DNA from 3 places in the Pseudomonas bijieensis genome. Region 3 is predicted to be linked to each of the others. Evidence: predicted binding sites of a transcription regulator. Region 3 holds the regulator's gene; each other region holds the start of a gene.

Region 1 (10,824 bases), 1.3 Mb from region 3:
GCCATCATGGTCGGTGCCGTGAAGAATCTGATCGTGCCGCAACACACACCGGGGCCGCTGGTTTATTGCCACGGCAAGATGGGCGCCCTGCCCGTCCTCGCCTGAACCGATCGCCAACAACAAGAGAAAGCGCCATGAAATTTTCCCTGTTCGTACACATGGAGCGCTGGGACGAAAGCGTCAGCCATCGCCAGTTGTTCGAAGACCTGACCGAGCTGACCCTGCTGGCAGAGGCTGGCGGTTTCAGCACCGTGTGGATCGGCGAACACCACGCCATGGAATACACCATCTCGCCAAGCCCGATGCCGCTGCTGGCGTACCTGGCCGGCAAAACCACCACTATCCACCTGGGCGCGGGTACCATCATCGCGCCGTTCTGGCACCCGCTGCGGGTGGCCGGCGAATGCGCGCTGCTGGACGTGATCAGCAATGGCCGTATGGAAGTGGGCCTGGCCCGGGGCGCCTATCAAGTGGAGTTCGACCGCATGGCCGGCGGCATGCCGGCATCCTCCGGCGGCCAGGCGCTGCGGGAAATGGTCCCGGTGGTGCGCGCCCTGTGGCAAGGCGACTACGCCCACGATGGCGAGATCTGGAAATTCCCCACCTCCACCAGCGTGCCCAAGCCGATCCGCAAACCCTACCCACCGATGTGGATCGCCGCCCGCGACCCGGACTCCCACAACTTCGCCGTCGCCAACGGCTGCAACGTGATGGTCACGCCGTTGATGAAGGGCGATGAGGAAGTCCTGGACCTGAAGAACAAGTTCCAGGCCGCCCTGGACAACAACCCCGACGTGCCACGCCCGCAATTGATGGTGCTGCGTCACACCCACGTGCATGCCGTGGATGATCCCGAAGGCTGGAAGGTTGGTGCCCAGGCGATCTCCAGGTTCTATCGCACCTTCGATGCCTGGTTCGGCAACAAGCAAGTACCGGTCAACGGTTTCCTCGCGCCAAGCCCGGAAGAAAAGTTCGCCGAGCGTCCGGAGTTCCAGCTGGAGAACATCCGCAAGAACACCATGATCGGCACGCCGCAGGAAATCATCGAACGCATCAAGTACTACCAGGAACTGGGAGTGGATGAGTTCAGCTTCTGGTGCGACAACAGTCTGCCCCATGCCGAGAAGAAGAAATCCCTGGAGTTGTTCATCCAGCAGGTGGTGCCGGTGTTTCGCTGATCGGTTATCTGGCCATCGCGAGCGGGCTCGCGATGGCCAGATAACTGAAACATAAGTGTCAAAAGTGACAATTGCCCCCACTACCCCGCCGCCGCTCCGCAAACCTCTGTTAACGGCTCGCAAAGCCACATAACGTACCGCGCAAACGGATCAACTCTGATTAAGGATGATGCGCGTGGGGGTTTATCGGTTGCTGTTGGCCCTGCTGGTGGCGGTTTCGCATATGGGCGTGACGTTCATGGGGTTCAACCCCGGCGTCGTTGCCGTGGTGTCCTTCCTGATCATCAGCGGTTTTGTGATGACCTCGTTGATCGAGAGAACCTACAAAACCCCGGGGCAAATCGGCCTGTTCTACATGGATCGACTGCTGAGGCTGTACCCGCAGTTTTTGGTGTACTTCGTCCTGTCCTGCGCGGTGATCCATTTCCTGCTGCCGGGAACACCCCAGGCAGCAGCGCTGACCCTCGAAAACATCACCACCAGCCTGCCGATCGTGCCATTGGGTTTCTACATGTTCGGCATCACCGTGCCCGAAATCCTGCCACCCGGTTGGTCGCTGGGCCTGGAAATGTGTTTTTACCTGCTGATCCCGTTCCTGATCCTCTACAAGGCGCGGGGTATTGCTTTTGCGGTGTCCGTGACGGTGTTCATGCTCGCCTCGCTGGGCTACCTCGACACCGACATCTACGGCTATCGCCTGCTGCCCGGTGTGCTGTTCATTTTTCTTTGCGGCAGCTACCTGTATCGGGTCCGGGCCAAGGGGCTGTGGATCGTGTCCGTCACCCTGCTCGTTGCCGCGTTGATGTTCCTGAGCATTGTCGTGGGGATCATTCCCCGTCGGCCTTTCAACGCCGAGGTGACCCTGGGCATCGCCCTGGGCCTGCCGGCGGTGTTTTTGCTCAGCAAGCTGAAGCATCACCGACTGGATGAGTTCCTGGGCAATATCAGCTACGGCGTGTTCCTCAACCACTTTGTGGTGATGTACGTGTTGCGGGCATTCTGGCCGGTCGAATACAACGCCCTGATCATCACCGCGGTGCTGGTGCTGTCGTTCGCGTTGAGTGGCGTGTCGTACTACGGGGTCGAGCGGCCGGCGCTGAAGCTTCGTCATGCTCTCAGGTCGGGCGTTAAATCCGCTGCCACACAGGCTCCCGTTGGCAGCACGGTGGCTTAGTCTCTGACCGCCGTACAAAAAATGCCCGGGACGCAGGTCCCGGGCATTTTGTGTTTCAGTGCGGCGGAATCAGAACGTCACGCTGGCGCTCAGCTTGGCGGTACGCGGCTCGCCGACGTTGACTTGCAACTGGCTGCCGGTGGAGGACGGGTAGTACTGCTTGTCGAACAGGTTGTCGACGTTCAGTTGCAGTGAGGTCTTGTGCCCGAACACCGGCGACTCCCAACGCAGGAAGGCGTCGGCGACGGTGTAGCTGCTGAGCCAGAAATCATTCGCGGCATTCGCGGCCCGCTCTCCAACATAACGCGCACCGGCGCCGGCGTGCCAGGCACCGAATTCAGCCGGCACGTTCAGGTGGTGGGTCAGGTAGAGGCTAGCGGTGTGCTTGGGTGCGTCGGGCAGGCGATGACCTTCGTTTTTCGGGTCATCCAATATCTCGGTATGGGTGTAGGCGTAAGTGCCTATCAAGTCCCAGCGGTCGGCCAAGCGACCGGTGATGTCCAACTCGAGACCTTGGGAGCCGACTTTGCCGGCGGCTTCGGAGACGTCGTCAACAGTGGTCACCACGTTCTTTTTAACGATGTCGAACAGGGCGAGGTTGATGTTCAAACCTGGCAATGGATCGTACTTGGCGCCGATTTCATAGCTGCGACCCTCTTCCGGTTTGAATGTACGACGATCCTTGTCGACCACGTCATTGGGTTTGAACGACCGGCTGTAGTTGCCGTACAGCGACAGGGTTTCGGTGGCTTTGTAGACCAACCCCAGGAATGGCACGAAGGCGTCACCGTTGTCATCGCGATTGACGTCATAATCCTTGCCTAAACCTTGATCGCTGTACTGGTCGTAGTGTTGATAACGACCTCCGAACACCAGAATCCAACGGTCATCCAGATGCCAGTTATCCTTCAAATAGATCGAACTGGAATTCAACTGGTTGCGCAGATCACTGTCGGTAGAGCTGACCAGGCTTGGCTCTGGCAGATTGCCGTAGACCGGTGAAGTGATATCGAAACCAGGCTGAACTTTCCCACGGTAAGTCTTGCCCCGGAACTGATCGGACACCTGATTATCAATGCCAACCAACAGGTCATGACGCTGGCCGAACAAGTCCTGCTTACCCATGAAATCCCAGCTGGCGTAACGGGTCTCATCATCGTAATGAGCGCCATTGGCCCGTCGGCTCAACATATTTCCAGTCAGGGTAACAGGCTGCGCAATCGAAAGACTGTACCGATCATTGTTCCAACCATAAGTCACACGGGTCTTCCACGCCTCACTCAACTCATATTCGAACCGCGCCGTAGCCGTTTCGCGAATACCGACACTTTTGGCCCAAGGCTCATCCATGCGCTTGTCGTAGTCGATATCCACCGGATGCCCATTCCTGAACACCGTACCCCGGTCAAACGGATTGGAATATTCGTTGTATTCATAACTCAAATTCAACGAAGCCCGCTCCCCCGTCCAAGCCAAGGACGGCGCCACCAGCGTGCTCTCATTGACGCCATAGTTGCGCCAGTAGTCCTCATGCCCCCGCTCGGCAATCAAGCGATACGCCAGGCCGGTATCGCCCAACGGCCCGGTGGTATCCAGGGCCATGGTGCCGCCACCTTCGCTGTAGGCCGAACCGCTCAAGGTGGTGCTCTGGGTGTACTCCGGCTTTTTGCTGATGACGTTGACCAAGCCACCGGGTTCCAGCGCGCCGTACAGCATCGAGGCCGGGCCCTTGAGCACTTCGACCCGCTCGGTGGTGGCACTGAAGTTGTGCCCCAGGTTCGAACGCACGCCGTCGCGCAGGATCGAGCCATCGTCATTGGTACCGAAACCACGCTTGACCAGCGAGTCCCGCGAACCGCCCAGGGTATTGCCCTGGCTGACACCGCTGACGAACTTCATCGCGTCGTTCAGCGAGCGCACCTGGTAGTCCGCCAAGGTCTGCTGGGTTACCACATTGATCGACTGCGCTTCTTCCTTGATCGGTACATCGCTCTTGCTCGCCGTACTGGCTTGCGACGTCGTATAGCCCTCGTCCTGAGTGACGCGACTGCCCTGGATGTCCGTGGCGGGCAGCTCGAGAGAGTCCTGCGCCCACAATGGGCTTGCAATGAAGCAGCAGGACAAGGTTGGCAATACACACTTGATGAAGACATTGCGATTTGCGAGGGGGGTGGAACGATTCAAGACGCGCACTCTGGAAGGGACGTTAATGAGAGCAAATATACTTTGAGAATCATTCCCAGTAAATCTTTTGTATCAAATGTAATTCCCCAAACCCTGTGTGAACGGGCTTGACCTCACAGGGTGATATCAAATAGCCCTATTGTCCTAAAGCTTTTGCGCTCGCGGTCGAATGTATTCCATTGAGAGATTTTTTTGCCCAGGAGCGGTGGCATGCAGACGTTGAAGGCCTTGTACGAGTCTATCGAGATGCAGTTTTTCGATACGCTCACCAAAAAGCTGTCGAGCCTTTTCCTGCTGGTGCTGGTCAGTGGCTTGCTCTATTGGGTAGCCCTCAGCGCCCGCGCCGAGATCCTGCTGTTGTTGCGCAACGCGCAACTGGACGGTGCCTTGCTCGGGCAGATCGAAGGCCGGCTCGATAGCCTGACCCATGCCCTGCTCTTCGGCGCGGTCCTGACGCTGGGCATGATCAGCTTCATGGTCTGGTATTTCCGCCACCTCATCGTGCGCCCTGTCACCGCCATGACCAAGGCCCTGGAAGAGATCGCCAACGGCGAAGGCGACTTGTCCAAGGACCTGCCGCTGGTGACCCACGACGAGATTCGCGTGCTGGCCGGCACCTGTAACCGTTTCCTGGCCAAGCAGCGGGAAATCATCAGCAACGTCCAGGCGCTGACCGTACACATCGCCGTAGAGTCGGCCCGCTCGCTGAAGAACATCAGCGACTCCAGCGACAGCGCCACCCACCAGGCCCGCTTCGCCAAGGAAGTGATGGACCAGAGCAACACCGCCGTGGGCCGCATCGAAGAAGTCTCGCGCCAGACCCAGGGCATCTCCAGCACCACCGCCCAGAACCTGAGCATGGCCCGCGACTCCTACGCCGAACTGTTGGAAGTGACCGGCAACATCAGCGAAATTTCCAACAGCCTCGGGGAATTCGCCACCCTGGTGAGCGCCCTGAACCAGCGTTCCTCGAGCATCAAGTCGATCGTCGGGTTGATCCAGCAGATCTCCGCCCAGACCAACCTGCTGGCCCTCAATGCCGCCATCGAAGCGGCCCGGGCCGGCGAAAGCGGTCGTGGCTTCGCGGTGGTGGCCGATGAAGTGCGCACCTTGGCCCAGAACGTCAGTCGGGCCACCGACGATATCTCGCGCAACATCGACGCCATGCTCGAGGAAGTCAGCTCCACCCACGAGCAAACCACGCAGATCAGCCACAGCGCCCGGGAAACCCAGAAAGTGGTGGAACGCGCCTCCGGCCATTTCGAAAGCATGATCGGCGATTTCGAATCCACCAACGGCAAGCTGGCGGACATCGCCACCCATATCCAAGAGTTCGCCGACAGCAACACGGGGATCAACGACCGGGTCACCCAGATCCACGCCGACAGCCAGTTGATCGACCAGCGCATGCAGCATTCGGCGACGGCCACCCGCGACCTGTCCGGCGTGGCCGAAAAGGTCCAGGCGTTGCTGGGTCGCTTCGTGCTCGGCCACGGCAAGCTGGACGCTGCCATTACCCGCGCCAGCGAGTGCCGCGATAACTTGCAGGTTCGTCTGGAAGCCCTGCAAGGCGAAGGCCTGAACCTGTTCGATCAGAATTACCAGCTGATTCCCGGCACCGATCCCAAGCAGTACATGGCCAGCTATACCGAACGCTTTGCCCAGGTCTGCCAGGAAGAATGCGACAAACTCACCCGCAGCACGCCGGGTGGCAAGGTTTCGTTCATTGTCGACAGCAAAGGCTATTGCCCGGTGAACAACAGCTGGGTCTCGAAGCCGCCGACCGGCGACCGGACGGTGGATTTGCCAGTGTGCCGCAACAAGCGGATCTTCAACGACCCGATCGGCCTGCGCGCGGCGGGCAACGTCCAGCGCTTCCTGCTACAGACCTACCTGCGCGATACTGGGGAAATCATGACCGAGATCGACGTCCCGTTCTTCTTCGGCGGCCGCCATTGGGGCAATCTGCGAGTGGGGTTCGATGCGGCGGTGTTGCTGGCGGAGTGATGGTGCGGTAGCACGACTCCTGCTCCGCCCACAAGGGTTCTGTGGTGCATGCAAATCCTGAGACCACCTCAAAACAACTGTGGGAGCGAGCCTGCTCGCGATCGCGGTGGGTCAGCCGCATGATCTGCTAACTGACACTACGCCTTCGCGAGCAAGCCCGCTCCCACAGGGGGGTTACCTCAATCCAAGCGATGCTTCAGCAGCACTTGGGCCCACCCTTGCCGCCGTAACGGGCCTCCTGGCGTTCGCGAAAGAACGCCTCGTAGTCCATCAACGGCTTGTCCGGGTGTTTGGTCTGCATGTGCTCGACGTAGTTGTCGTAGTCGGGCATGCCGACCATCAGGCGGGCGGCCTGACCGAGGTATTTACCCAGGCGACTCAAGTCATTGAACATCGTTGCAATCCTCTCAAGCGTCCGGCAGTGCCTGGAATGGCGCTTCTTTGTCCGTGCGTTCCTTGGTGCCCCAGGCGGCGATGCCGACCTTGAGCGCGTAGAACAGGATGCTGAAGACCACGAACAGGAACAACACCGTCAGCGTCGCGTTGGTGTAGGCGTTGAACACCACGTGCTGCATCTGCTCGATGCTCTTGGCCGGGGCCAGGATCTGGCCGGCGGCCAGGGCATCGTTGTATTTGCGTGCCAGGGCCAGGAAGCCGATCGCCGGGTTGGCGTCGAACAGCTTGATCAGGCCCGCGGTGGTGGTGCAGATCAACAGCCAGGACGCCGGCAGCAGCGTGACCCAGACGTAGCGCTGGCGCTTCATCTTGATCAGCACCACGGTGGCGAGCATCAGCGCGATACCGGCCAGCATCTGGTTGGAGATGCCGAACAACGGCCACAAGGTGTTGATGCCGCCCAGCGGATCGATCACGCCCTGGTACAGCAGGTAGCCCCACAGCGCCACGCAACCGGCGGTGGCGATCAGGTTGGCCGGCCAGGATTCGGTACGTTTGAGCGAAGGCACGAACGAGCCGAGCAGATCCTGCAGCATGAACCGCCCGGCACGGGTGCCGGCGTCCACCGCCGTGAGGATGAACAGCGCCTCGAACAGGATCGCGAAGTGGTACCAGAACGCCATGGTGTTTTCACCCGGCAGCACCGAGTGCAGGATCTGTGCGATCCCCACCGCCAGGGTCGGCGCACCGCCGGCACGGGCCAGCACGGTGGTCTCGCCGATGTCCTTGGCCACTGCTTGCAGCGCCTCTGGCGTGATGGCGAAGCCCCAACTGCTGACAGTCTGGGCCACGGCCACCACGTCACCGCCGACGATCGCCGCCGGGCTGTTCATGGCGAAGTACACGCCTGGCTCGATCACCGACGCGGCGACCATGGCCATGATCGCCACGAAGGATTCCATCAACATGCCGCCGTAACCGATGTAGCGGGCGTTGGTTTCGTTATCCAGCAGCTTGGGCGTGGTGCCCGAGGAGATCAGCGCATGGAAGCCCGAGACCGCGCCGCAGGCGATGGTGATGAACAGGAACGGGAACAGCCCGCCCTTCCACACCGGCCCGGTGCCGTCGGTGAACTGGGTCAGCGCCGGCATTTTCAGCTCGGGCATGGTCACCAGGATACCGATGGCCAGGGCGACGATGGTGCCGATCTTCAGGAAGGTCGACAGGTAGTCCCGCGGCGCCAGGATCAGCCACACCGGCAGTACCGCCGCGACAAAACCGTAGCCGATCAGCATCCAGGTGATCTGGATCCCGGTGAAGGTGAAGGCCTTGGCCCAGACCGGGTCGGCGGCGATCTGCCCGCCCAGCCAGATCGAGCCCAGCAGCAACAGCACGCCGATGAGCGAGATCTCGCCGATGCGGCCCGGGCGGATGTAGCGCATGTAGAGGCCCATGAACATCGCGATCGGGATGGTCGCCATCACCGTGAAGATGCCCCACGGGCTCTCGGCCAGGGCCTTGACCACGATCAGCGCCAGCACCGCGAGGATGATGATCATGATCAGGAAGCAGCCGAACAGCGCGATGGTGCCGGGGATGCGGCCCATTTCCTCGCGCACCATGTCGCCCAGGGAGCGCCCGTTGCGGCGGGTGGACAGGAACAGGACCATGAAGTCCTGCACCGCACCGGCCAGCACCACGCCGGCGATCAGCCAGAGCGTACCGGGCAGGTAGCCCATCTGCGCCGCCAGCACCGGCCCGACCAGCGGCCCCGCGCCGGCAATGGCCGCGAAGTGGTGGCCGAAGAGAATGTGTTTGTTGGTCGGGACATAGTCCAGCCCATCGTTGTTGAGCACGGCGGGGGTGGCCCGGCGCGCATCGAGTTGCATCACGTTGTTGGCGATGAAGAGGCTGTAGTAGCGGTAGGCGACCAGGTAGATGGCCACGGCTGCGACGACGATCCAGAGGGCGTTGATCGGTTCGCCGCGGCGCAAGGCCACGACACTCAACGCACAGGCTCCTAGAACAGCCACGGCAAACCAGGCGAGGTGTTTAACCAGACGGGTTGTCATTGCGTGTCTCCTGCCGATATCCAGTGGATTGCGGCGATTGTTTTTATAGTGTGCCCCGGCTATTCGGAGCCGGCCCAATATCCCTGCAATGGGTCAATAAATAAATCCGTAGTACTACGTAGAACCCCAATTTCCCCTGTGGGAGCAAGGCTTGCCCGCGATAGAGTCAATTCGGTCTTTCATACACCGCGGCGCCTGCATCGCGAGCAAGCTTTGCTCCCACATGTCTTGCGCCACAGGTTTTATGCCTCACCCATGGGTTTGGCATATGATGCCGCCATTGGCCTCCCCGCCGAGTCCGGACAGGAATACAGATGCTGCTCAAACACAAAATCGTCGCCCTCGGGATTCTGCCGCTGGTCCTGGCCATCGCCGTCATCTGCGCCCTGGTGATCTCGCTCAACCGCCAGTTGGGCGACCAGCAGGCGCAACTGATCGAAGACAGCATCCTGGCGAGCAAGCGCGCCGAGCTGAAGAACTATGTCGAAATGGCGCAGAGCCTGATCGCTCCGCTGTATGACAACGGCCAGGGCGACGAGCGCGCGCAACAGCAGGTACTGGAAGAACTGCGCAAGCTCAGCTTCGGCATCAACGGCTATTTTTTCGTGTATGACCGCCAGGGCCGTAGCCTGATGCATGCCCGCCAATCGGAGCTGGTGGGGCAATACCTCTGGGACATGAAGGATCCCCACGGCCTGCCGGTCATCCAGGCATTGCTCAAAAGCGCCGAGTCAGGCGAAGGGTTCCAGCGCTATGCCTGGAACAAACCCTCCTCCGGCCAGGTGACCGACAAGCTGGCCTATGTCGTAATGCTGGATAAATGGGGCTGGATGCTCGGCACCGGGATTTACCTGGAGGACGTCGAACGCGCCACCCAGCAAGCCCGCGACGAAGTTGCCCAGGGCATCCACAGCACCATGCAAGCCATCGCCGCGATCGCGTTGGTGGCGGTCCTGCTGGTATTTGCCGGCGGCATGACCCTCAACGTCAGCGAACATCGCCTGGCCGACAAAAAGCTGCAGCGCCTGAACCAGCGCATCGTCAGCTTGCAGGAAGAGGAACGCTCGCGGGTTTCTCGCGAACTGCATGACGGCATCAGCCAACTGCTGGTATCGATAAAATTCCAGTTCGAACTGGCCAGCCATGTGTTGGAGAACGGCCAGGAAAACGGCCTGGGCATTCTGAAAAATGCCACCGAGCGGCTGGGCGAAGCCATCGGCGAGATCCGTAGCATCTCCCACGACTTGCGCTCGTCACTGCTCGACACCCTGGGCCTGCCCGCCGCCATCGGCCAGCTCGCCACCGAATTTCAACAACGCAGCGGGCTGGAAGTGTCCTACCGAAGCAACGAATTCGATTGCCGCCTCGAAAATGGCGCCCCTGTCTCGCTGTTTCGTATTGCCCAAGAAGCCCTGACCAATATCGAGCGCCATGCCGGGGCGAAAAGTGTCGGCATCACCCTGTTCGGCTCCAGCCAGTCCTTGCGCCTGACGGTGGTCGACGATGGGATGGGGTTCAACGTCCCGCAAGTGGAACGCGGCCATGCCGGCATCGGCCTGCGTAACATCCGCGAACGGGTCGAGCATTTCGGCGGACGCCTGGAAGTGACCTCGGTGCCGGGCCGCAGCGAGCTGGACATCCTGCTGCCCATGAACCTCTCGGTCACGGAAAGCTGATGCGCCCCCATTCCAACAAGAGCACCTGCCGATGAACCTGCCCCCCGTGATTCGCGTTGCGCTGGTCGACGACCACTCTCTGGTTCGCGACGGCATCAGGGCCCTGCTCTCGGTGATGCCGCAGCTGGATGTGGTGG
Region 2 (10,824 bases), 1.4 Mb from region 3:
TCACACTGTTTTACATCAGCCGCGGCTGGACCGGCGCGGCGTGGTGCCTGACGGTTTTCGGCGTCTGCTTCATCCTCGCGCGATTAGTGTTCATTTCCAGCATCGCCCGCTTCGGCGGCTTCAACTCGGCCATTGTCTGCATGAGCATAGAAACCCTCGGGCTGGTATTGCTGTGGCTGGCCCCATCCACTCCGTTCGCCCTGGTCGGCGCCGGGCTGGCCGGCTTCGGGCTGTCGCTGGTGTATCCGGCGCTCGGGGTGGAGGCCATCAAGCAGGTGCCGAACACCAGTCGTGGCGCGGGCTTGAGTGCCTACGCGGTGTTCTTTGACCTGGCGCTGGCGATTGCCGGTCCGCTGATGGGCGCGGTGGCATTGAACCTGGGTTATTCGTCGATCTTCTTCTGTGCCGCGTTGCTGTCCGTCAGCGGCCTGGGGCTGACCTTGCTGCTGCGTCGCCGGGCCATAAACTCACCTTATTGATCGTAATACTGTTCATTGCCGTTTTTTGGCTTTTTGAGAAGACCCGGTATTTACTTGCTCTGGTGTGTATATCCATTTCTGCGGTAACGGATATACACACCATCCTTATTGATCAGCCGTCCTCATCCCCGCCCGGGTCGGCTTGCCCAAAGCCTCGCCAAAAAAGCGGCTGGCCTCGGAAATCATGGTGCGGTGGATATCCTTGCGGTCGACACCGTCCGCATCCGTGCAGAGCGCTGGCATCGCGGCGATCTGCTCGTCGGTACACGGGGCCAGGAAGACAAAGTGCCCCGCGCCGGCCAGGGTCTTGAAATCCGGTGCGGTAGGCAGCTTGCGGGCCAAGGCGGCAGCGTTCTTGTCGAAAGCCACGAGTTTGTCGCCATCACCGCTGTACAACAGCACCGGCACATGGACATCGGCCAGGGTGTGACGACCGAATTTCAGGCTCAACGGCGCCATCAGCAGCAATGCCCGGACCCTGGGGTCGGCCACAGGTTGCAGGTCGTCGCGGTCGGCGATCAGTTCGCCCTGGGTGTTACAGGCATCACGGTCGTCCGGTCGCTCCTGGCAGTAGCGACGCAGGCGATTGAGATCCGGCGTCGCACCGGACAGGATCAGCGCCGTCTCGCCACCGGCCGAATAGCCGATCACCCCGACCTGCCCGGCGTTGACGAACGGCGAGAGCATCGGGTCGTTCAACGTTGCGGTAATGGCTTCGGAAATCTGGATCGGCCGGCCATACAGGTTGCTCAGGGTCCCGAGCCGGCTGTGGTCCTGGGCGTTGTCGCCGGGATGAATCACCGCCACCACGACAAATCCCTTGCGCGCCAGCGAGGTGGCCAGGTCGTGCAGGGCCAGCGGTGTACCGGTATTGCCATGGGACAGCATCAGCAGCGGAAAGCGGCCGATGGCGATCTGGGCGTCTGGCGCGGCATCGATCTGGTAGCCACCCAGCAGGCTGGACTGTTCCCGGTCGGTGGACGGATAAAAGGCGAAAGCGTGCATCGGCTGCTGATCCAGCGGATCGAGAAAGCTCAGCTCATGGACGCCGGCGCTCCAATGCGGATGCGGCCCCGGTGCGGCCTGCACTGAACCGAGACTGGCAAACAAGCAAAGCAGCAGCGCTGCACCAAAACGTGTCATCGAATCTTCCACCTTCACCAGCGCCCGGGAAGACCCCGTCGCTCGCACTCTTGGCCGTGCATAACCTGCGCCATGAAGCCCAGCGCCGAATGCAGCAAAACCCTGCATCCCGACCATCCAATGACGATGAGAATACAGGGTTTTGCCAAGGTTGCCCGAAGAGCTTGGTGCCTTTACGCAGATTTTAGGCAACGGCGAATTGCTGGCTGATTTTCGACTTAGCTTCGCGCATGCCCTTGGTGTGCAAGTCATCCCCCTTGTTCAACCCTTCGGCACGAACGATTTCGATGTCGCTAATGCCCAGGAAGCCGAACATAAATGTCAGATAGTCTTCATGACCCACGCCACTCGGCTTGCCGGCATGCAACCCGCCAGCTGTGGAAACGATCACCAGCTTCTTGCCACCACACAAACCTTCATAGCCTGAATCGCCATAGCGGAATGTCTGGCCAGCAACGGCAATGCGGTCAATCCAGGCCTTGAGCTGGGTCGGGATAGTGAAGTTGTACATGGGCGCGGCAATGACCAGCGCATCCGCCGCCAGGAACTCTGCCATTGTTTCAGCGCTGAGGTCAGCTTCGTATTTCAGGGCAGCGTCGCGCAATTCAGCACTGGTGCCGGCAGCAACCAGCGTCTGGGCGGAAAAATGGCTGATGGCGTCGGCGGCCAGGTCACGGTAAGTGACGGTGATGCCTGGCTCGGCAGCTTTCCAGGCTTCAACCACTTCACGGCTCAATTGGCGGGAAGCGGAGTTGTCGCCGAGGATGCTCGAATCGATGTGCAGCAGTTTCATGTGAGTGCTCTCCAAGTGAGGACCGCACCAGGCGATCAATTGGCGACCATCCTATCGATGAAGCCAATGATCGATAAGTCAGCATAAATGCGATAGTTTGTCCCACTGACAGGACAATCGAGTTCACCATGCAAGACCTCAATGATTTGTACTACTTCGCCAAAGTCGTCGAAGCCGGCGGTTTCGCGGCGGCCGGGCGCCTGCTGGGCATTCCCAAGTCGCGATTGTCGCGGCGTATGGCCGAGCTGGAAGAACGCCTCGGCGTCCGGTTGCTCCAGCGTACTACCCGTCAGTTGAAATTGACCGCGGTCGGCGAACGTTACCTGCGCCATTGCCAGGCCATGTTGCTGGAGGCCGAGATGGCCGACGAAGCGGTGGCGAGCATGTCCAGCGAGCCCCGTGGCCGATTGCGGGTGTCGAGCCCGGTGGGCCTGGCCCACCAATTCCTGCCCGTAGTGATCGAAACCTTCCTGGCTAAATACCCTTTGGTGCAACTGGACATGACCCTGCTCAACCGCCGGGTCGACCTGATCGGCGAAGGCATCGACGTGGCGTTGCGGGTGCGCGACCTGGGGGATGAAGACCCCTTGCTGATGACCCGGCGTTTGCGCCGGGCACGACTGATGCTGGTCGCCAGCCCGGCCTTTGTCGAAGGGCGGCGGATCGAATCCCCGGATGATCTCAAACAGTTGCCAGTACTGGGGGCATTGGAAGCCGATCGCCAGGTGCACCTGCGCCTGGTCAGCGCCGATGGACAGCGTGTGGAACTGAGCCTGGAGGCCCGCCTGGGCATTGACGACTTCATTGTGCGTCGCGCCTGCACCCTCGCCGGCCTGGGCTTCACGTTATTGCCGAGCATGTATTGCGAGCAGGAATTGCTTGACGGCACACTGGTGGAATTGCTGCCTGGATGGTCGTTGCCCGATGGCTGGCTCCAGGCGGTCTACCCGCATCGACGCGGCATGCTGCCAGCGGTGCGTGCATGGATCGACCATTTGGTGGAAGCCTTCGAGGGCTGTGGAGATAGAACGCTATGAGTTTGAGCGAAGAGGATGTCGCGCGGTTTTGCCTGGGCCTGCCCGGCGCCCGGGAGGACTACAAATGGGGCGGCGTGCGGGTGTTTTCCATTGCCGGGAACAAGATGTTCGCCCTCCAGGGCCTGAGGAGCGACTCGTTGGCGTTCAAGGTCGACAAGGATCTGTTCCTGGGTCATTGCGACCGGCCGGGCATTCACCCCGCGCCTTACCTGGCGCGGGCCCAGTGGGTCATCATGCAGGTGCCCTACCCGCTGGGTGCCGAAGAGCTGCGTGGCTTGCTGCAACGCTCACATCAATTGGTGGTGAGCAAATTGCCCAAGCGCACGCAGGTGGGTTTGTTGCTCTAGCCATTCAGAACAGATAGCTGCCCAGGAACAACTGGTCGATCCAGAACACTTGGTGCAACATCACGATGAACCAGAACACCATCTGGAACGACACCTTGCGGGTCTTGTGGCGAAACAGCTGCTGGGCCAGCAAGGCGCCAGGCCAACCGCCGGCCAGCTCCACCGCATGCAGCACGTTCTCCGGAGTGCGCCAGGCGTCGGTGCGTGCCTTGCGCTTGTCGCTCCAGTACAGCAGGAACGCCACCACGCTGACCACACCATAAGCCACCAGCGGCACCCATGACACCGCCCGCAGCCCGAACAGCAGTGAACCGAACAGCGGCAAGGCACAGAGCAGCGCAAACACCATCAGTTTGAGCCGCAGGTGCTGCACGGCGCCGTCGGCACTGCGCCCGGTACGTTTGCGGCCACCTGAATCGTTCATGGCTTGGCAGCGCTCCAGTCCACCCAGCCGAACTGCCAGGTGGCCAGGATCAACAGGCCGAAGGCGATTCGATACCAGGCGAACACGGCGTAACTGTGACTGGCGATGAACCGCAGCAGGCCCTTGACCGCAATCATGGCGAAAATGAACGCTGTGACGAAGCCAATGGCGAACACCGGGAAATCCGCCGGGACGAACAGCTCGCGGTATTTGTAGCCCGAGTAGACCGCCGCGCCGACCATGGTCGGCATCGCCAGGAAAAACGAAAACTCGGTAGCGGTTTTACGCGACAGGCCGAACAGCAGGCCACCGATGATGGTCGCTCCGGAACGCGAGGTGCCCGGGATCATCGCAATGCACTGGGCCAGGCCAACCTTCAGTGCGTCCTTCCAGGAGATCTCGTCCACCGTTTCGGCGTGCACCTGGTGCTGGCGCTTCTCGGCCCAGAGCATCACCAGGCCGCCCACCACCAGCGCGGCGGCGACGGTGATCGGGTTGAACAGGTAGTGGTGGATCCAGTCGGCGAACAGCACACCCAAGACCACGGCCGGCAGGAAGGCGATCAGCAGGTTGGCGGTGAACCGGCGGGCGCTGGGTTGCGTCGGCAGGCCCAGCACCACGTCGAAGATCTTGCGCCGGAACTCCCAGACCACCGCCAGGATCGCGCCGAGCTGGATGATAATGTTGAACGCCATCGAACGTTCGCCACCGAACTCAAGCAAGTCGGCGACAATGATCTGGTGTCCCGTGCTGGAAATCGGCAGAAATTCCGTCAAGCCTTCCACTACGCCAAGAATCAGTGCCGAAAAGGCGGTCCACAAATCCATTCATCCCCCAAAAAAGACGCTGTTCATGCAGGTCTTATCAATATTCAAGTGTCAAGCAGGTGCTCGCAGCGGGTGCACGATAACTGTGATCTTTCAAAAAAAACCAATGAAAAATCAGAACAGGCTCAGGTTTTGCGCTGCGGGGCCGAAATCCTATCAGACAAGCCCTGATAACGCTGCCGCGTTATGACCCAGGTCAATTACGTATAGCTGCCGGGCGCTAAAGTGCCGGCCGTCGTTAATGACAAGAATAAGAAACCGGAGTGACAGCGTATGAATAGCTTGCGCAGTGTGTCGATCAGCCGACGCTTGTGGCTCATCCTGGTGGTGGCCATCGTGATGTTGTTCACGCTTGGCGCCTTGATGCTTAAACAGATCCATACCGACCTTTACCAAGCCAAAGTGCAGAAAACCCAGCACGTGGTACAGACCGCCAGTGGCGTGCTGAGCTACTACCATGGCCTGGAAACCGCTGGCACCCTGACTCGCGATGCCGCGCAAAAGCAGGCCCTCAGCGCCGTGCGTGGCCTGCGCTATAACCAGAGTGACTACTTCTGGATCAACGACCTGACGCCCGTCATGGTCATGCATCCGACCAACCCGAAGCTTGAAGGCCAGAACCTCTCGGCCATCCGCGATCCGAACGGTTATGCGCTGTTCAACGAGATGGTTGCCATCGCCAAGTCCAAGGGCGCCGGCATGATCAATTACCTCTGGCCGAAGCCGGGCGCCGAGGCCCCAGTGGGCAAGACTTCCTATGTCCAATTGTTCGAGCCCTGGGGTTGGGTCATCGGTTCGGGCGTGTACATCGATGACGTCCAGGCCGAGTTCCAGTCCCAGTTGATCAAGGCTTCCGTGGTCGGTTTGATCATCACCCTGCTCATGGGCCTGCTGTTGACCCTGATCGTGCGCAGCATCGTCGGCCCGCTGCAGGAAACCGTCAACGCCATGGCCAACATCGCCAGTGGCGAGAGCGACCTGACCCGCACCCTCGACACTCATGGCCAGGACGAAGTTACTCAACTGGCGCGGCATTTCAACGCCTTTACCGCCAAGTTGCGGCAAGTGGTGACCCAACTGCAAGCCTCGGCCAGTGCGCTGGGGCAATCCTCCAACGAATTGGGCAACGATGCCGCCCAAGCCCAGGAGCGCAGCCAGCAGCAGTCGCAGCAAATGGAGCTGGTGGCGACCGCGATCAATGAAGTGACCTATGGCGTGCAGGACGTCGCCAAGAACGCCGAGCACGCAGCCAGTGAAATGCGCGACGCCGAGTCTCAGGCCCAACAAGGCCAGGTCAACATCGACGGCAGCTTGCAGCAGATCGACCGCCTGTCTCAGACCATCGATCAGGCGGTGGAAGTGATCCGTACCCTGGCGAGCGAAAGCACCCAGATCGGCAGCGTGCTGGAGGTGATCCGCTCCATTGCCGAACAAACCAACCTGTTGGCCCTCAACGCCGCCATCGAGGCTGCCCGCGCCGGCGAACAAGGCCGGGGCTTTGCGGTGGTCGCCGATGAAGTGCGACTGCTGGCCCAACGTACACAGAAGTCCACCGCAGAGATCCAGGCGATGATCGAGCGCCTGCAAACCCATTCCGAGGCCGCGGTGAAAGTCATCAGCGACAGCAGCCGTGCCTCGCAACTGACCATTGAACAGGCCGGCCTGGCCGGTGCCAGTCTCAACGCCATCGGTCAGGCCCTACGCAATCTCAACAGCCTGAACGCCTCCATCGCCAGTGCCACCCTGCAACAGGCCCATGTAGTGGAAGACATCAATCAGAACGTCACCCAGGCCGCCGGACTGTCCCACAGCACCGCCATGGCCGCCGAACAATCCAGCCAGGCCAGCAGCCGTCTCAAGGCGCTGAGTGAACAGTTGAACGGGTTGCTCAAGCAATTCCGAGTGTGAGGGTTGTGCAGGGCCTCTCTGCGGGGGGCGATGCTCAGTTAAAGCTGTTGTGATTTATTGTGGCGAGGGAGCTTGCTCCCGCTGGGCTGCGTAGCGGCCCCCTTTTTTGTGAGCGCTTCGCGCTCAAGCGGGAGCAAGCTCCCTCGCCACGGACTCGACTTGCTCTCCAGCTACGCAACATCTCTCTGCGGGAGCGCGCCTGCTCGCGATGGCGGCGGCACATCCCGCACTGATATTGGAGCTGCCCACGCCATAACGTTTACAATCCCCGCCCTCTCCTCTTTTCCCCAAGGAACCGCCATGTCCGGGCTTGAACTGTTTGCCGCAGCCCTCGGCGTGATCGCTGTCTGGTTGACCGTCAAGCAGAACCCCTGGTGCTGGCCGATCGGCCTGGTCATGGTGCTGCTGTACAGCTGGATCTTTTTCGAGGTGAAGTTGTATTCGGACATGCTGCTGCAGGTTGTCTACGCGGTGTTGCAACTCTACGGCTGGTGGCAATGGACTCGTGCCGGGCACAATCATGATGGACGCCAGGTCACTCGCCTCGGTGGGCCGTCGGTGTTGCTCGGCTTGGCTATCGGCGCAGCAGGCAGCCTGTTGTTGGGCGCCGCCATGGCTCACTGGACCGACGCCGCCCAACCCTGGCTCGATGCCGCACTCACCGGCTTCAGCCTCGTGGCCCAATGGTGGATGGCGCAAAAACGCGTGCAATGCTGGCCGCTGTGGATCGCCCTGGATGTGATTTTCGTCGGCCTGTTCATCTATAAGGGCTTGCACCTGACCGCCGCACTCTACGCCCTGTTCACCCTGCTGGCCGTGCAAGGCTGGCGGGAATGGCGCGCCGACCCGGCCCTGCGCGCATGAAGGTAATAGTGCTGACCGGCCCGGAATCCAGCGGCAAGAGCTGGCTGGCGACGCAATTGCAGGAACACTTTGGTGGCGTGCGGGTGGATGAATACGTGCGCCACTTCATGGAACAGACCCAGCGTGATACTTGCCTGGCTGACATCACCAACATCGCCGCCGGCCAACTGGCCTGGGAAGATGAAGCACGTGCCCGCCGGCCGGCGCTGTTGATCCTCGATACTCACCTGTTGAGCAACATCCTCTGGAGCCAGACCCTGTTCGGCGACTGTCCGGCCTGGCTTGAGCCGGCCCTGCTGGCCCGCCATTACGACTTGCACCTGCTGCTGCGCCCCGAGCAGGTGGAATGGACCGACGACGGTTTGCGTTGCCAGCCCGAACTGGAAGAGCGGCAGGCGTTTTTTGAAGCGATCGAGGCCTGGCTGAGCCGACATCGGCAACCTTTGCAGGTCATTCACGGCAATTGGGCGCAACGCCAACAGCAAGTGTTCGCAGCCGTTGCCCACCTGCTTGAAGCCTGATCACAAGGGTGATCTGTTCCATTCCTGAAACAACGGCGTCGCACCAAACCCGGATCCAAAGCCGCTTCGCGCGATTGTCATCAAGACTGTCAAGCTTGTGAAACACCCGCCTAAAAGCCTGGATCCAGAGCCCTGGGACAGTAAATGACCGATTAGTCACCATGTACCTTGTCTCAGCGCTGAAACAGGCTTCTTCCCAGGCATCTCGGCCATTAATACAAGTCATTGAATTAAAAGGTATTAAAAAAACCGGCACAACACCTGCTCTTCCCACTTCGCAACGCTGGACCAGGGCCAGCCCACCGAAGAAGGAACCGATGCCGTGGGGACTTTCGAAAGAAGTTTGACCTGTCTGTTGTTGATCGGCTGCGCCGCCAGCGCAACGCTCAGCTTGCCAGCGCGGGCCGAGGGCAACGGCGTCATTGTGCTCACCCGTGACGTGCAGCCCATTGCAATCGGTCGCAACGGTGGCAAAGACCCCTACCCGACCACTGTCAATGCCAACCCCTCCGAACGCATCAACCAGGCGACCGCCAGCACCGAACTGAGCGATGGCGAGTTCGCCAGCGTGGCCAGCGGTTCGTCGATCCGCAACATCGTCACCCCGAACACCGGTGTGCAAGGCCTGAACGTCGTGACCAACCCCAACGGCATGCCGGGCATGAGTGCCGGCCACGGTGGTGGTAGCGGCGGCGCGATCTCCGGCACCATCAACCGCTCGCTCAGTTCCGGCCTGGCTCCGTTGGGTCGGTTGGCGGGAGGCCAGTGACATGAAGCCCGCCCTGTTTCTCCTCGCCCTGCTCATGCTTTCCCTGCTCAGCTCTTTCAACGTATTTGCCGATTCGGGTGTTGCGGTGATCAGTAGCGCCAACCTGCAGGATTCCGGCAGCCATTACACCGGCAACTTCAACGTCAACCAGGCGGCCGGCGACCAGACCCAGCAGACCAACACCCGAGCCATCGCCATCGGCAGCCACGCCCAGGCCAGCACCCATGTGCAACAACGCGTCGACACGCCGGCCAACCCGTCCATGAACGCCACCGCCCGCATCGGCGGCCAATCCTTTACCAACGGCAACGGTGTGCTGGGCGTCAACCAGTCCGCCGGGGCCAACAACCAGATGGCCAATGTCATGCGAGTGGGCATCAATGCCCATCCGCAGAGCATTGACGACAGCGCCCTGTCTCAACAGAACGTGGCGTTGCTACCGAACTCAGGAGCAACTGGCGCCCCAACCGGCAGTCGCCAGGTCGTTACCAGCGACCAGGCCTTCACCGGCAGCCGAGGGGTCATCCAGGTGAACCAGAGTGCCGGGGTGGGGAACCGCATGGCCAACACCCTGAGCATCCGGGTCGCTGATTGACCCGGAGGCTACATAAGAAAGTACTGACACTTAACCAACGACAAGCAAGGAGAAACACCATGAAACCTACAATGGCACTCAAACCATTGGTTTTCGCTCTCGCCGCTGTCATGGCAATGGCTGCGCAGGCTGGAGGAAACGACAACGGGCACGGTAATGGTCATGGCCACCATGGTCCTAAAGGCCCAACGTGGGAAGAACAGCTTTCCATCAACGCCAGCGCGATGGCTACCGTGATGGATGAGCAGAACAGCGACGGCAACGAGGTGCTCAACCAGGGTACTAAAAACACCGCCGAAGCCACCGACTCCCTCAATGGCAGCAACGGCAACATGGGGGCCAACATCGCCGCCGGCGACGGTAACCAACAAGACAACGCCGCAGCGCTGGCGACCGCTGACGAAAGCTTCATCTTCGGCTCGGCTGTCGCCGCCTCAAGTGCCACGCAAACCAATACCAACAACTATGTAAAAAACAACTCGACCCACAACAACGCCTCGCTCACCAATGCGGGCAACAACGGCTCCGGCAACATCGGCATCAACGTGACCGCCGGTAACTTCAACCAACAGAAAAACAACCTGGCCATCGCCGTATCGGGTGGCCGTGTCGCACAGGCCTCTGCCGAGGCCAATCAGTCCTCCACAGGCCTGGTGGTCGACAACAAAGGCGTGCGGACCTACAAAACCGACACCCTTACCAGCACCTCCAGCGCTTCCGGCACCTTCAAGGCCAAAGGCACCGGCACCGTCGAGGATGACGGCCATGGCGGATGGGGCAACAAAGGTGGCTACGGTGGCGGTCACGATGACGACAAGTTCAAGTTCTCCGCCGTGGGTACTTTCGAACTGTCCGGCACCAACACCCAGCAAGTGCTGACCCGCGACGGCTGGAAAAACCCTGTGCTCAACAACGCCACCATGACCAACTCCATGAACGGCTTCTCCGGTAACGGCGGCGCCAACGTGTCGGCGGGCGTGGGCAACCAGCAGAGCAACTCGCTCTCCATCGCTGCCGGCTGCAGGGCTTGCATGTAAAAAGTACCACTGCGGGGGTAGTTGCCCTGTGGGAGCAAGCTTTGCTCCCACAGGCTCGCTCCCACAGGGGCCTTTTTCCA
Region 3 (10,824 bases):
GCGAACTGGCGATCAACCCCGGACAGGTCTACGGCAGCCTCAACGGCATCACCGCCAAGGATCCGGCTTTCGGCCTGGAAGCGGTGTGGATCGAAATCAGCCAGCGGGCCCAGGCCCAGTCTCTCGGCTATACCGTCGTAGACGCCAGTACGGTGGTGGCGACCCACTTGAATCAGATTCTGTACAAGCACTCCAGCGAGCTGATCGGCCACGAAGAAGTCCAGCAGCTCCTGCAAGTACTGGCAAAAGGCTCGCCGAAGCTGGCCGAAGAGCTGGTGCCGGGTGTGGTTTCGTTGTCGCAGTTGCTCAAGGTGCTGCAGGCGCTGTTGGCCGAACAAGTGCCTGTGCGCGACATACGCAGTATTGCCGAAGCTATCGCCAACAACGCTTCCAAGAGTCAAGATACCGCCGCCTTGGTGGCAGCTGTTCGGGTCGGCGTGTCCCGCGCAATCGTCCAAAGCATTGTAGGCACTGAGTCCGAGCTGCCTGTGATCACTCTGGAACCAAGGTTGGAACAGATATTGCTCAATAGTCTGCAGAAGGCAGGGCAAGGCTCGGAAGAGGGTGTCCTGCTGGAGCCAAGTATGGCCGAGAAGCTGCAGCGTTCGCTGATCGAAGCAGCCCAGCGGCAAGAGATGCAAGGCCAGCCGGTGATCCTGCTGGTGGCCGGTCCGATTCGCGCGATGCTCTCGCGATTCGGGCGCCTCGCGGTCCCGGGGCTGCATGTGCTGGCGTACCAGGAAATACCGGACAACAAGCAAGTGACCATCGTTGCGACAGTAGGGCCCAACGGCTGAGGTAGTGGTTTATGCAAGTGAAGCGTTTTTTCGCCGCCGACATGCGTCAGGCCATGAAACTGGTTCGTGACGAGCTGGGCGCTGAAGCAGCCATCATTGGCAACCGTCGTATCGCCGGCGGTGTCGAGCTGACGGCGGCCCTGGATTACAAACTGTCTGCGCTGGCCCCGCGGGTTCCGAACATGGAACTCGAAGATGAGCTGCGCAAGACCCAATCGCGCATCGCCAGCGCCCAGGCCGAACTGAGCCTGCGTAGCAGCGAAGGCGAGGGTGCCGCGGGCACCAATCGTCAATTGTTCGCCGGTCAGCCACTGACCGCCGGCTTGCCGTTGACCGCTGCCGAGCCGCTGATCGAGCAGGCCCAGGCCGAACCGCGTCGTCCAGAGCCGGCACCCGCCGCGCCTGCCCGTGGGGTCGATCCGCGCGCCCTGGACTCGATGCGCTTCGAGCTCAACAGCCTGCGCGAGCTGATGGAAGTCCAGCTCGGCTCCCTGGCCTGGAACCAGTTGCAAGGCAGCCGTCCGGCCCAGGCCAACCTGTGGCGTCGCCTGCAACGCATCGGCCTGTCCGGTCCGTTGTCCCGGGACCTGCTGGCATTGATCAATGGTATCGAAGAACCTCGCCAGGCCTGGCGCATGTTGCTGGCGCACCTGGCGCGGATGATTGCCACGCCGGAAGTCGAGCCGCTGGAAGAGGGCGGGGTGATTGCCATGGTCGGTCCTGCCGGCATGGGCAAGACCACCACCCTGGCCAAGCTCGCCGCCCGCTACGTACTCAAGTACGGCGCCCAGAGCATCGCCCTGGTGAGCATGGACAGTTTCCGCATCGGTGCCCAGGAGCAACTCAAGACCCTGGGACGGATCCTCAACGTGTCGGTGACCCATGTGGATCCGGGCCAGTCCCTGGCCCAGGCATTGGAACCGTTGCTGCGCAAGCGCGTCGTACTGATCGATACCGCCGGCCTGCAAGCCAGCGATCCGGCCCTGCGCATGCAGCTCGAAAGCCTGGCCGGACGCGGCATCAAGTCAAAAAATTATCTCGTGTTGGCAACCACCAGCCAGAAACAGGTTCTAACCGCCGCATACCACAGCTACAAACGCTGCGGGCTGGCCGGCTGCATCCTGACTAAGCTGGACGAAACGGCAAGCCTGGGCGAGGTGTTGAGCCTGGCGATCGGTCATGAACTACCGGTGGCCTACCTGACCGACGGGCCGCGGATCCCGGATGATTTGCATCTGCCGCGCCGTCATCAACTGGTCAGCCGTGCCGTGAGTGTGCAAATGCAGGAAGAACCCAGCGAAGAAGCCATGGCTGATATGTTCGCTGATATCTACCACAGCCCGACCAAGCAGGTTGGCTGAGGTAATCATGAATATTTTTTGTACCTACATCGATGGTCTGCCATGCATTGTTCCGTATGCGAACGCGCAGCCAGTAATGTGGCCTCCGTCTAAGTAAGACAAGGTAAAGAACGAACATGGGCAGCATGCATCCCGTACAGGTGATCGCGGTGACCGGCGGCAAAGGTGGCGTCGGGAAGACTAACGTGTCAGTGAACTTGTCCCTGGCTCTGGCAGAGCTTGGCCGACGGGTCATGCTGCTGGACGCCGACCTGGGCCTGGCGAACGTCGACGTGCTCTTGGGGCTTACACCCAAACGCACCCTGGCGGACGTGATCGAAGGCCGTTGCGAATTGCGCGACGTGCTGTTGCAGGGGCCAGGCGGGATTCGCATCGTGCCGGCTGCCTCCGGCACCCAGAGCATGGTTCACCTGACCCCGGCCCAGCACGCCGGCCTGATCCAGGCTTTCAGCGACATCGGCGACAACCTCGATGTGCTGGTGATCGACACCGCGGCCGGTATCGGCGACTCGGTCGTCAGTTTCGTACGCGCGGCCCAGGAAGTGTTGCTGGTGGTCTGCGACGAACCGACGTCCATCACCGACGCCTATGCCTTGATCAAGCTGCTGAACCGCGACTATGGCATGAATCGCTTCCGCGTCCTGGCCAACATGGCCCAGAGCCCGCAGGAGGGCCGCAACCTGTTCGCCAAGTTGACAAAGGTCACGGATCGCTTCCTGGACGTCGCCCTACAATACGTCGGCGCCGTGCCCTACGACGAAAGCGTACGCAAGGCCGTCCAGAAGCAACGTGCCGTTTATGAAGCCTTTCCACGTTCCAAATGCGCGCTGGCGTTCAAGGCGATCGCCCAGAAGGTCGATACCTGGCCGTTGCCGGCCAACCCGCGCGGGCATCTGGAATTTTTCGTCGAGCGTCTTGTGCAACAAACAGCAGGGCCCGTGCTATGACAGCCAGCGGTTACAACCATCTCTACAAAAAATCGGCACGGGACGCCCAGTACGAATTGATCGAGCGTTACGCGCCACTGGTCAAGCGTATCGCCTACCACTTGCTGGCGCGGTTGCCGGCCAGTGTCCAGGTCGAAGACTTGATCCAGGCGGGCATGATCGGCCTGCTCGAAGTGTCGAACAAATACGACGCGAGCAAGGGCGCCAGTTTCGAGACGTATGCCGGTATTCGCATTCGCGGGGCCATGCTCGATGAAGTCCGCAAGGGCGATTGGGCGCCACGCTCGGTGCACCGCAATACCCGCATGGTCAGCGATGCAATTCGGGCAATTGAAGCTAAAACCGGGCGTGACGCTAAAGATCACGAGGTTGCGGCCGAACTCCAGTTGAGTCTCGATGATTATTACGGGATTTTGAACGATACCTTGGGCAGCCGCCTGTTCAGTTTCGACGACCTGTTGCAGGACGGTGGTGAACACGAGGGACTGCACGAGGATGGCGCGAGTGCTCACATGGAGCCATCGCGTGACCTGGAAGATGAACGTTTCCAGAGCGCGCTGGCGGATGCGATTGCCAATTTGCCGGAGCGTGAGCGACTGGTCTTGGCGCTGTACTACGACGAAGAGCTGAACCTCAAGGAAATCGGTGAGGTCCTGGGGGTCAGCGAATCGCGGGTCAGCCAGTTACACAGCCAGTGCGCGGCCCGTTTGCGGGGGCGTTTGGGGGAGTGGCGAGCGCGTTGACAGGCAGTGTGGGGACACTGCGAACGAGGCTGGCCTGGCAAGTACTGCGCCAGTCTCCATCCGTTGTGCTCCAGACCGTTGTCGAGTGTTGTGCCGGATTGATTGAAATGGCGCGTCCAGGTGCTGGGCGCGTTTAAGACTGCTTGGAGGTCGAATTGGACAAGAACATGAAAATCCTCATCGTTGATGACTTCTCAACGATGCGGCGGATCATAAAAAACCTGTTGCGTGACCTTGGGTTCACCAACACGGCCGAGGCAGATGACGGGACCACTGCGCTCCCGATGTTGCACAGTGGCAACTTCGATTTTCTGGTCACCGACTGGAACATGCCGGGCATGACCGGTATCGACCTGCTGCGTCAGGTGCGTGCCGACGAAAAACTCAAGCATCTTCCGGTGCTGATGGTCACTGCCGAAGCCAAGCGCGAGCAGATCATCGAAGCGGCCCAGGCCGGTGTCAACGGCTATGTGGTCAAACCCTTCACGGCCCAGGCGTTGAAAGAGAAGATCGAAAAAATCTTCGAACGCATCGGTTAACGGCGCCACGGGGGAGCTATGGACAACGAATCTTCAATGGGCGATTTCGAATCGACCCTGAAAAAACATGCCCGCGAACTGGTCGACAGCCTTGAAAAAGGTCGCTTTGGCGATGCGGTTCAAATGATCCATGAGCTCAACCAGACCCGTGACCGCGGTCTGTATCAGGAAGTGGGCAAGCTCACGCGTGAACTGCACAGCGCGATTGTCAATTTCCAGATCGACCCGCATATGCCGCAGGCCGAGGAAGTCTCGCAGATCACCGACGCCACCGAGCGTCTGGGGTATGTGGTCAAGCTGACCGAGGCCGCGGCCAACCGCACCATGGACCTGGTGGAAAGCGCAACGCCGCTGGTCAATGGCCTGAGCGAAGAAGCCCAGGCCTTGAGCACCGACTGGGGTCGGTTCATGCGTCGAGAAGTCGGCGCTGAAGAGTTTCGGGAACTGGCCCGTCGGGTCGACGGTTTCCTGACGCGCAGCAGCACCGAGAACCGCGCCGTAGCAAGCAACCTCAACGACATTCTGCTGGCCCAGGACTATCAGGACCTGACCGGCCAAGTGATCAAGCGTGTGACCCAACTGGTCACCGAAGTGGAAAGCAACCTGCTCAAACTGGTGTTGATGGCCAGCCAGGTCGACCGCTTTGCAGGTATCGAACACGACCGTGAAGCGATGCTTGCTGAAAAAGATCCACAAAAACATCTCTCTCAGGGTGAAGGTCCGCAAATTCATGCCGATAAAAGAGAAGACGTTATGTCCGGTCAGGACGATGTGGACGATTTGCTGTCCAGCCTTGGATTCTGAGTTTTAGCCCTGTTTTAGGAGCAGCCATTAATGAGCTTCGGCGCCGATGAAGAGATCCTTCAGGATTTCCTGGTTGAGGCCGGCGAGATTCTAGAGCAACTGTCCGAACAGCTGGTCGAGCTGGAAAGCCGACCTGATGATGCGGATCTGCTCAATGCAATTTTTCGCGGTTTCCACACTGTAAAAGGAGGCGCCGGCTTCCTCCAGCTCAACGAGCTGGTGGAGTGCTGTCACATTGCCGAGAACGTGTTCGACATCCTGCGCAAGGGTGAGCGTCGCGTTGATTCGGAACTGATGGACGTGGTGCTTGAAGCGCTGGATGCGGTCAACAGTATGTTCAGCGAAGTGCGTGAGCGCTCGCCGATTACCCCTGCCACCCCCGAGCTGCTCGCCGCGCTGTCGCGCCTGGCCGAGCCGCAATCGGCTGACGAAGCGGCGCCGGTTGCCGAGGCAGTGGTCGAAGAACCGGTCGCCGAGGAATCGGGCGACATCACCGATAACGAATTCGAACAACTGCTGGACTCCCTCAACACCGTCAAGGCCCAGGCCGAGGCGCCGGCCGCTCCGGTTGCACCCGCTGCGCCGGCCGCCGATGGAGCTGCCAGCGATGAAATCACCGATGCCGAGTTCGAGTCGCTGCTCGACCAGCTCCATGGCAAGGGCCAGTTCGCACCTGATGCCGTCGTCCCGTCGGCGGCCCCGGCCGCCCCGAAAGCCGCGGGCGACAGCTCGGACATCACCGACGATGAATTCGAAGCATTGCTCGATCAGTTGCATGGCAAGGGCACCTTTGCCGTGGACGCACTGGATTCGGCCATCGCTTCGGCGCCGACACCGGCCAAGCCTGCTGCCGCTGCCGCGGGTAGCGACCTGATCAGCGACCACGAATTCGAATCACTGCTCGATGAGCTGCATGGCAAGGGCAAGTTCAGCGAAGTCGGTACCGCTTCTGCCGCGCCTGCCGCCGCCACTGCGGCAGCACCCGCGGCCAAGGCTGTGCCCAAACCCGCGGCCAAGGCACCGGAACCCAAGGCCGAGCCCGCCAAGCCCGCCGCTGCTGCCCCGGCACCCGCCCGCGCTCCAGCGGCTGCGCCAGCGGAAAAACCGGCCAGCGAAGCCGAAACCACCGTTCGGGTCGATACCGCACGCCTGGACGAGATCATGAACATGGTCGGCGAGCTGGTGCTGGTGCGTAACCGTCTGGTGCGCCTGGGCCTCAACAGCCAGGACGAAGCCATGTCCAAGGCCGTGTCGAACCTCGACGTGGTCACGGCGGACCTGCAGACCGCGGTCATGAAGACCCGCATGCAGCCGATCAAGAAAGTCTTCGGGCGCTTCCCGCGCCTGGTTCGTGACTTGGCTCGCCAGCTCAAGAAAGAAATCAACCTGGAACTGGTGGGTGAAGAGACCGATCTCGACAAGAACCTTGTCGAGGCCCTGGCCGACCCGTTGGTCCACTTGGTGCGCAACGCGGTCGACCACGGTATCGAGTCGCCGGAAGAGCGCGAAGCTTCAGGCAAGGTCCGCAGCGGCAGGGTGATCCTGGCTGCCGAGCAGGAGGGCGACCACATCCTGCTGTCGATCTCCGACGATGGCAAAGGCATGGACCCGAACGTATTGCGTTCCATCGCGGTGAAACGCGGTGTGATGGACAAGGATGCCGCCGACCGCCTGAGCGACACTGAGTGCTACAACCTGATCTTTGCCCCGGGCTTCTCGACCAAGACCGAGATTTCCGACGTGTCGGGCCGTGGCGTGGGCATGGACGTGGTGAAAACCAAGATTTCCCAGCTCAACGGTTCGATCAATATCTACTCGACCAAGGGTCAGGGCTCGAAGATTGTCATCAAGGTTCCGTTGACCCTGGCGATCATGCCAACCCTGATGGTGATGCTGGGCAACCAGGCGTTTGCCTTCCCGCTGGTCAACGTCAACGAGATCTTCCACCTCGACCTGTCGCGCACCAACGTGGTGGACGGCCAGGAAGTGGTGATCGTACGGGACAAGGCACTGCCACTGTTCTACCTCAAGCGCTGGCTGGTCAGCTCCGCGGCCCATGTGGAGCAGGGCGAAGGCCATGTGGTGATCCTTTCGGTGGGCACCCAGCGGATCGGCTTCGTCGTCGACCAGTTGGTGGGCCAGGAAGAAGTGGTCATCAAGCCGTTGGGCAAGATGCTCCAGGGCACCCCGGGCATGTCCGGCGCCACCATCACCGGCGACGGCCGCATCGCGTTGATTCTCGATGTGCCAAGCATGCTCAAGCGTTACGCCGCACGGCGTATTTGATTCTGGAGGGGCGGGGCCCAGGGCCGCGCCTCGTCTAACGGAGTGTTTATGGTAGTTAAAGTCCTGGTGGTGGACGATTCGGGGTTTTTCCGCCGCCGCGTCTCGGAAATTCTTTCGGCGGACACGAGCATTCAGGTCGTCGGTACCGCGACCAACGGCAAAGAGGCGATCGATCAGGCCCTGGCACTCAAGCCGGACGTGATTACCATGGACTACGAGATGCCGATGATGGATGGCATCACGGCCGTGCGGCATATCATGCAGCGCTGCCCGACTCCGGTATTGATGTTCTCGTCCCTGACTCATGAAGGCGCCCGGGTAACCCTCGATGCGCTGGATGCCGGGGCGGTGGATTTCCTGCCGAAAAATTTCGAAGACATTTCGCGCAACCCCGACAAGGTCCGGCAGTTGCTGTGCGAAAAGGTCCACAGTATTTCCCGCAGCAACCGGCGTGTCAGTGCCTACAGCGTACCCGCGCCAGCCCCTGTCGTGGCGCCAAGCCCGGCGCCGACGTCGTCGGGCAGCTTCAATCCAGCCCCGGTACGCAGCGCTCCGGCACCGACTCCTGCCCGTCCGGCGCCCGCCGCCACTGCGTCGTCGCCGGCCCCCAAGCGTAAAGCCTACAAGCTGGTCGCCATCGGCACGTCCACGGGTGGTCCGGTGGCGCTGCAACGGGTCCTGACCCAGTTGCCGGCCAATTTCCCGGCCCCCATCGTGTTGATCCAGCACATGCCGGCGGCGTTCACCAAGGCTTTTGCCGAACGCCTGGACAAGCTGTGCAACATCAGCGTCAAGGAAGCCGAGGATGGCGACATCCTGCGTCCCGGCCTGGCGTTGTTGGCGCCAGGTGGCAAGCAGATGATGATCGACGGCCGTGGCGCGGTGAAAATCCTGCCGGGCGACGAGCGCCTGAACTACAAGCCTTGCGTGGACATTACCTTCGGTTCCGCGGCCAAGTCCTACGGTGACAAAGTTCTGGCGGTGGTGCTCACCGGCATGGGCGCCGACGGTCGTGAAGGTGCGCGCCTGCTCAAGCAGGGCGGCAGTGCGATCTGGGCCCAGGACGAAGCCAGCTGCGTGATCTACGGCATGCCGATGGCCATCGTAAAAGCTGATCTTGCCGACGCAGTGTACGGGTTGGACGACATCGGTAGACACCTGGTCGAGGCCTGCCTGTAATGGATGTGCTTAGCCTGATCGGCATCATCATGGCGTTCGTCGCCATCATTGGCGGCAATTATCTGGAAGGCGGTCACCTGGGGGCGCTGGCCAACGGCCCGGCGGCATTGATCGTGCTCGGTGGCACCATTGGCGCTGCGTTGTTGCAGTCGCCCATGAGTGCTTTCAAGCGCGCCATGCAAGTGCTTATCTGGATCCTGTTCCCGCCGCGGGTCGACCTGGCCGGCGGTATCGACCGGGTAGTGAACTGGAGCCTGACCGCTCGCAAGGAAGGCTTGCTGGGGCTGGAAGGGGTGGCCGATGCCGAACCCGACAGCTATTCGCGCAAAGGCCTGCAATTGCTGGTGGACGGTGCCGAGCCGGAAGCCATCCGCAGCATCCTGGAAGTGGACTTCTACACCCAGGAAAGCCGCGATATCGAGGCGGCCAAGGTATTCGAGAGCATGGGCGGCTACGCGCCGACCATTGGTATTATCGGTGCGGTGATGGGGCTGATCCATGTAATGGGCAACCTGGCCGATCCGTCGCAGCTGGGCAGCGGCATTGCCGTGGCGTTCGTCGCCACGATCTACGGTGTGGCGAGTGCCAACCTGGTGCTGTTGCCCATCGCGGCCAAGCTCAAGTCCATCGCGTTACGCCAGTCGCGCTATCGCGAAATGCTGCTGGAAGGGATCCTGTCGATCGCCGAAGGTGAAAACCCACGTTCCATTGAATTGAAGCTGCAAGGCTTCATGGACTGATGGGGAGCATGGACCATGGCACGTCGCAGGCATCGTGAAGAACACGTCAACCATGAACGCTGGCTGGTTTCCTATGCCGATTTCATTACGTTGCTGTTCGCCTTTTTCGTGGTCATGTATTCGATTTCGTCGGTCAACGAAGGCAAGTACAAAGTCATTTCCGAGGCGTTGATCGGCGTTTTTACCGACTCCGACCGCGCCCTCAAGCCCATCCCTATCGGCGACGAGCGGCCCAAGAGCAGCACCCCGGCCAAACCTTTGATCAAGGACAGCGAACAGGTCGATGCCGGTATCGCCGGTGGCAGCGACCCGTTGAAAAGCATCGCCGACGACATCAGCGCCGCGTTCGGTGACTTGATCAGCTCCAACCAGATGACCGTACGCGGCAACGAGTTGTGGGTCGAGATCGAGCTCAATTCCAGCCTGTTGTTCGGCAGCGGCGACGCGATGCCCAGCGACATGGCCTTCAACATCATCGACAAGGTGGCGGCGATCCTGAGGCCCTTTGACAATCCGATCCATGTCGAAGGCTTTACCGACGACCAGCCGATCCGTACTGCGCAGTACCCGACCAACTGGGAACTGTCCTCGGCCCGTTCGGCGAGCATCGTGCGCATGCTGGCGATGCAGGGTGTGAACCCTGGGCGCCTGGCATCGGTGGGCTACGGCGAGTTCCAGCCGGTCGCCAACAACGCCACTGCCGAGGGGCGTGCGCGCAACCGGCGGGTGGTGCTGGTGGTGTCGCGTAACCTCGATGTGCGTCGTAGCCTGACCGGTACCGGTACGGCCAATGCAACCCCGGATGCGGCATTGAAGCGGGCTGGCACACAAACTGCACCGGCTCCGGTCAAGCCGCCGGGAAGACAGAGTGCCGTCAATTCTCCGTCACCCGCTTTATAACCGAGCTATTTCTCGGTCGAGCCTGTTTCGGCCGGGAGGAACGATCCGAATGAGAGTCTGGGCAGTCGCCAATCAAAAAGGTGGTGTGGGCAAGACCACATCTTCCATCGCTTTAGCCGGGTTGCTGGCCGAGGCGGGCAAGCGCGTGGTCATCGTCGACCTGGACCCCCATGGCTCGATGACCAGCTATTTCGGCTACGATCCCGACAGCCTGGAGCACAGCAACTACGACCTGTTCCTGCACAAGGGCGTTGTGCCCGAGGGCCTGCCGGGGCAGTTGCTGTTGTCCACCAGCGACGAGCGAATTTCCCTGTTGCCCTCGAGCACCGCCTTGGCCACCCTGGAGCGACAGTCGCCCGGGCAGAGCGGCCTGGGCCTGGTGATCGCCAAGAGTCTGGCGCAGCTGTGGCAGGATTTCGATTACGCGATTATCGACAGCCCGCCGTTGCTGGGTTTGCTGATGGTCAATGCCTTGGCTGCCAGCCAGCAACTGGTGATCCCGGTACAGACCGAGCACTTGGCGGTCAA

The links. The regulator FliA, encoded in region 3, starts transcription of late flagellar genes. The targets are predictions, from matches to a motif close to CTAAAGTTTNNNNNNNNNNNGCCGNTAA.
Region 1: the regulator FliA is predicted to act here: its motif matches at 4,681-4,708, upstream of GN234_RS04450 (methyl-accepting chemotaxis protein).
Region 2: the regulator FliA is predicted to act here: its motif matches at 5,175-5,202, upstream of GN234_RS04120 (methyl-accepting chemotaxis protein).

Annotation. Positions count from the first base shown of each region.
Region 1 covers NZ_CP048810.1:1,075,418-1,086,241, forward strand. The annotation lists gene GN234_RS04430 (flavin reductase family protein) at 1-105, shown strand, start outside; gene GN234_RS04435 (LLM class flavin-dependent oxidoreductase) at 135-1,178, shown strand; gene GN234_RS04440 (acyltransferase family protein) at 1,354-2,352, shown strand; gene GN234_RS04445 (TonB-dependent siderophore receptor) at 2,422-4,536, opposite strand; gene GN234_RS04450 (methyl-accepting chemotaxis protein) at 4,747-6,543, shown strand; gene GN234_RS04455 (YbdD/YjiX family protein) at 6,740-6,937, opposite strand; gene GN234_RS04460 (carbon starvation CstA family protein) at 6,951-9,011, opposite strand; gene GN234_RS04465 (cache domain-containing protein) at 9,326-10,687, shown strand; gene GN234_RS04470 (response regulator) at 10,719-10,824, shown strand, end outside.
Region 2 covers NZ_CP048810.1:1,002,201-1,013,024, forward strand. The annotation lists gene GN234_RS04085 (MFS transporter) at 1-479, shown strand, start outside; gene GN234_RS04090 (alpha/beta hydrolase family protein) at 585-1,622, opposite strand; gene GN234_RS04095 (FMN-dependent NADH-azoreductase) at 1,807-2,415, opposite strand; gene GN234_RS04100 (LysR substrate-binding domain-containing protein) at 2,544-3,452, shown strand; gene GN234_RS04105 (MmcQ/YjbR family DNA-binding protein) at 3,449-3,799, shown strand; gene GN234_RS04110 (DUF1294 domain-containing protein) at 3,804-4,223, opposite strand; gene GN234_RS04115 (undecaprenyl-diphosphate phosphatase) at 4,220-5,050, opposite strand; gene GN234_RS04120 (methyl-accepting chemotaxis protein) at 5,324-6,958, shown strand; gene pnuC (nicotinamide riboside transporter PnuC) at 7,259-7,822, shown strand; gene GN234_RS04130 (AAA family ATPase) at 7,819-8,343, shown strand; gene GN234_RS04135 (hypothetical protein) at 8,666-9,112, shown strand; gene GN234_RS04140 (adhesin) at 9,114-9,707, shown strand; gene GN234_RS04145 (heme utilization protein) at 9,767-10,744, shown strand.
Region 3 covers NZ_CP048810.1:2,376,206-2,387,029, reverse strand. The annotation lists gene flhA (flagellar biosynthesis protein FlhA) at 1-797, shown strand, start outside; gene flhF (flagellar biosynthesis protein FlhF) at 809-2,158, shown strand; gene fleN (flagellar synthesis regulator FleN) at 2,275-3,105, shown strand; gene fliA (RNA polymerase sigma factor FliA) at 3,102-3,848, shown strand; gene GN234_RS10280 (chemotaxis response regulator CheY) at 4,016-4,387, shown strand; gene GN234_RS10275 (protein phosphatase CheZ) at 4,406-5,191, shown strand; gene GN234_RS10270 (chemotaxis protein CheA) at 5,222-7,477, shown strand; gene GN234_RS10265 (protein-glutamate methylesterase/protein-glutamine glutaminase) at 7,526-8,656, shown strand; gene GN234_RS10260 (flagellar motor protein) at 8,656-9,396, shown strand; gene motD (flagellar motor protein MotD) at 9,412-10,296, shown strand; gene GN234_RS10250 (ParA family protein) at 10,346-10,824, shown strand, end outside.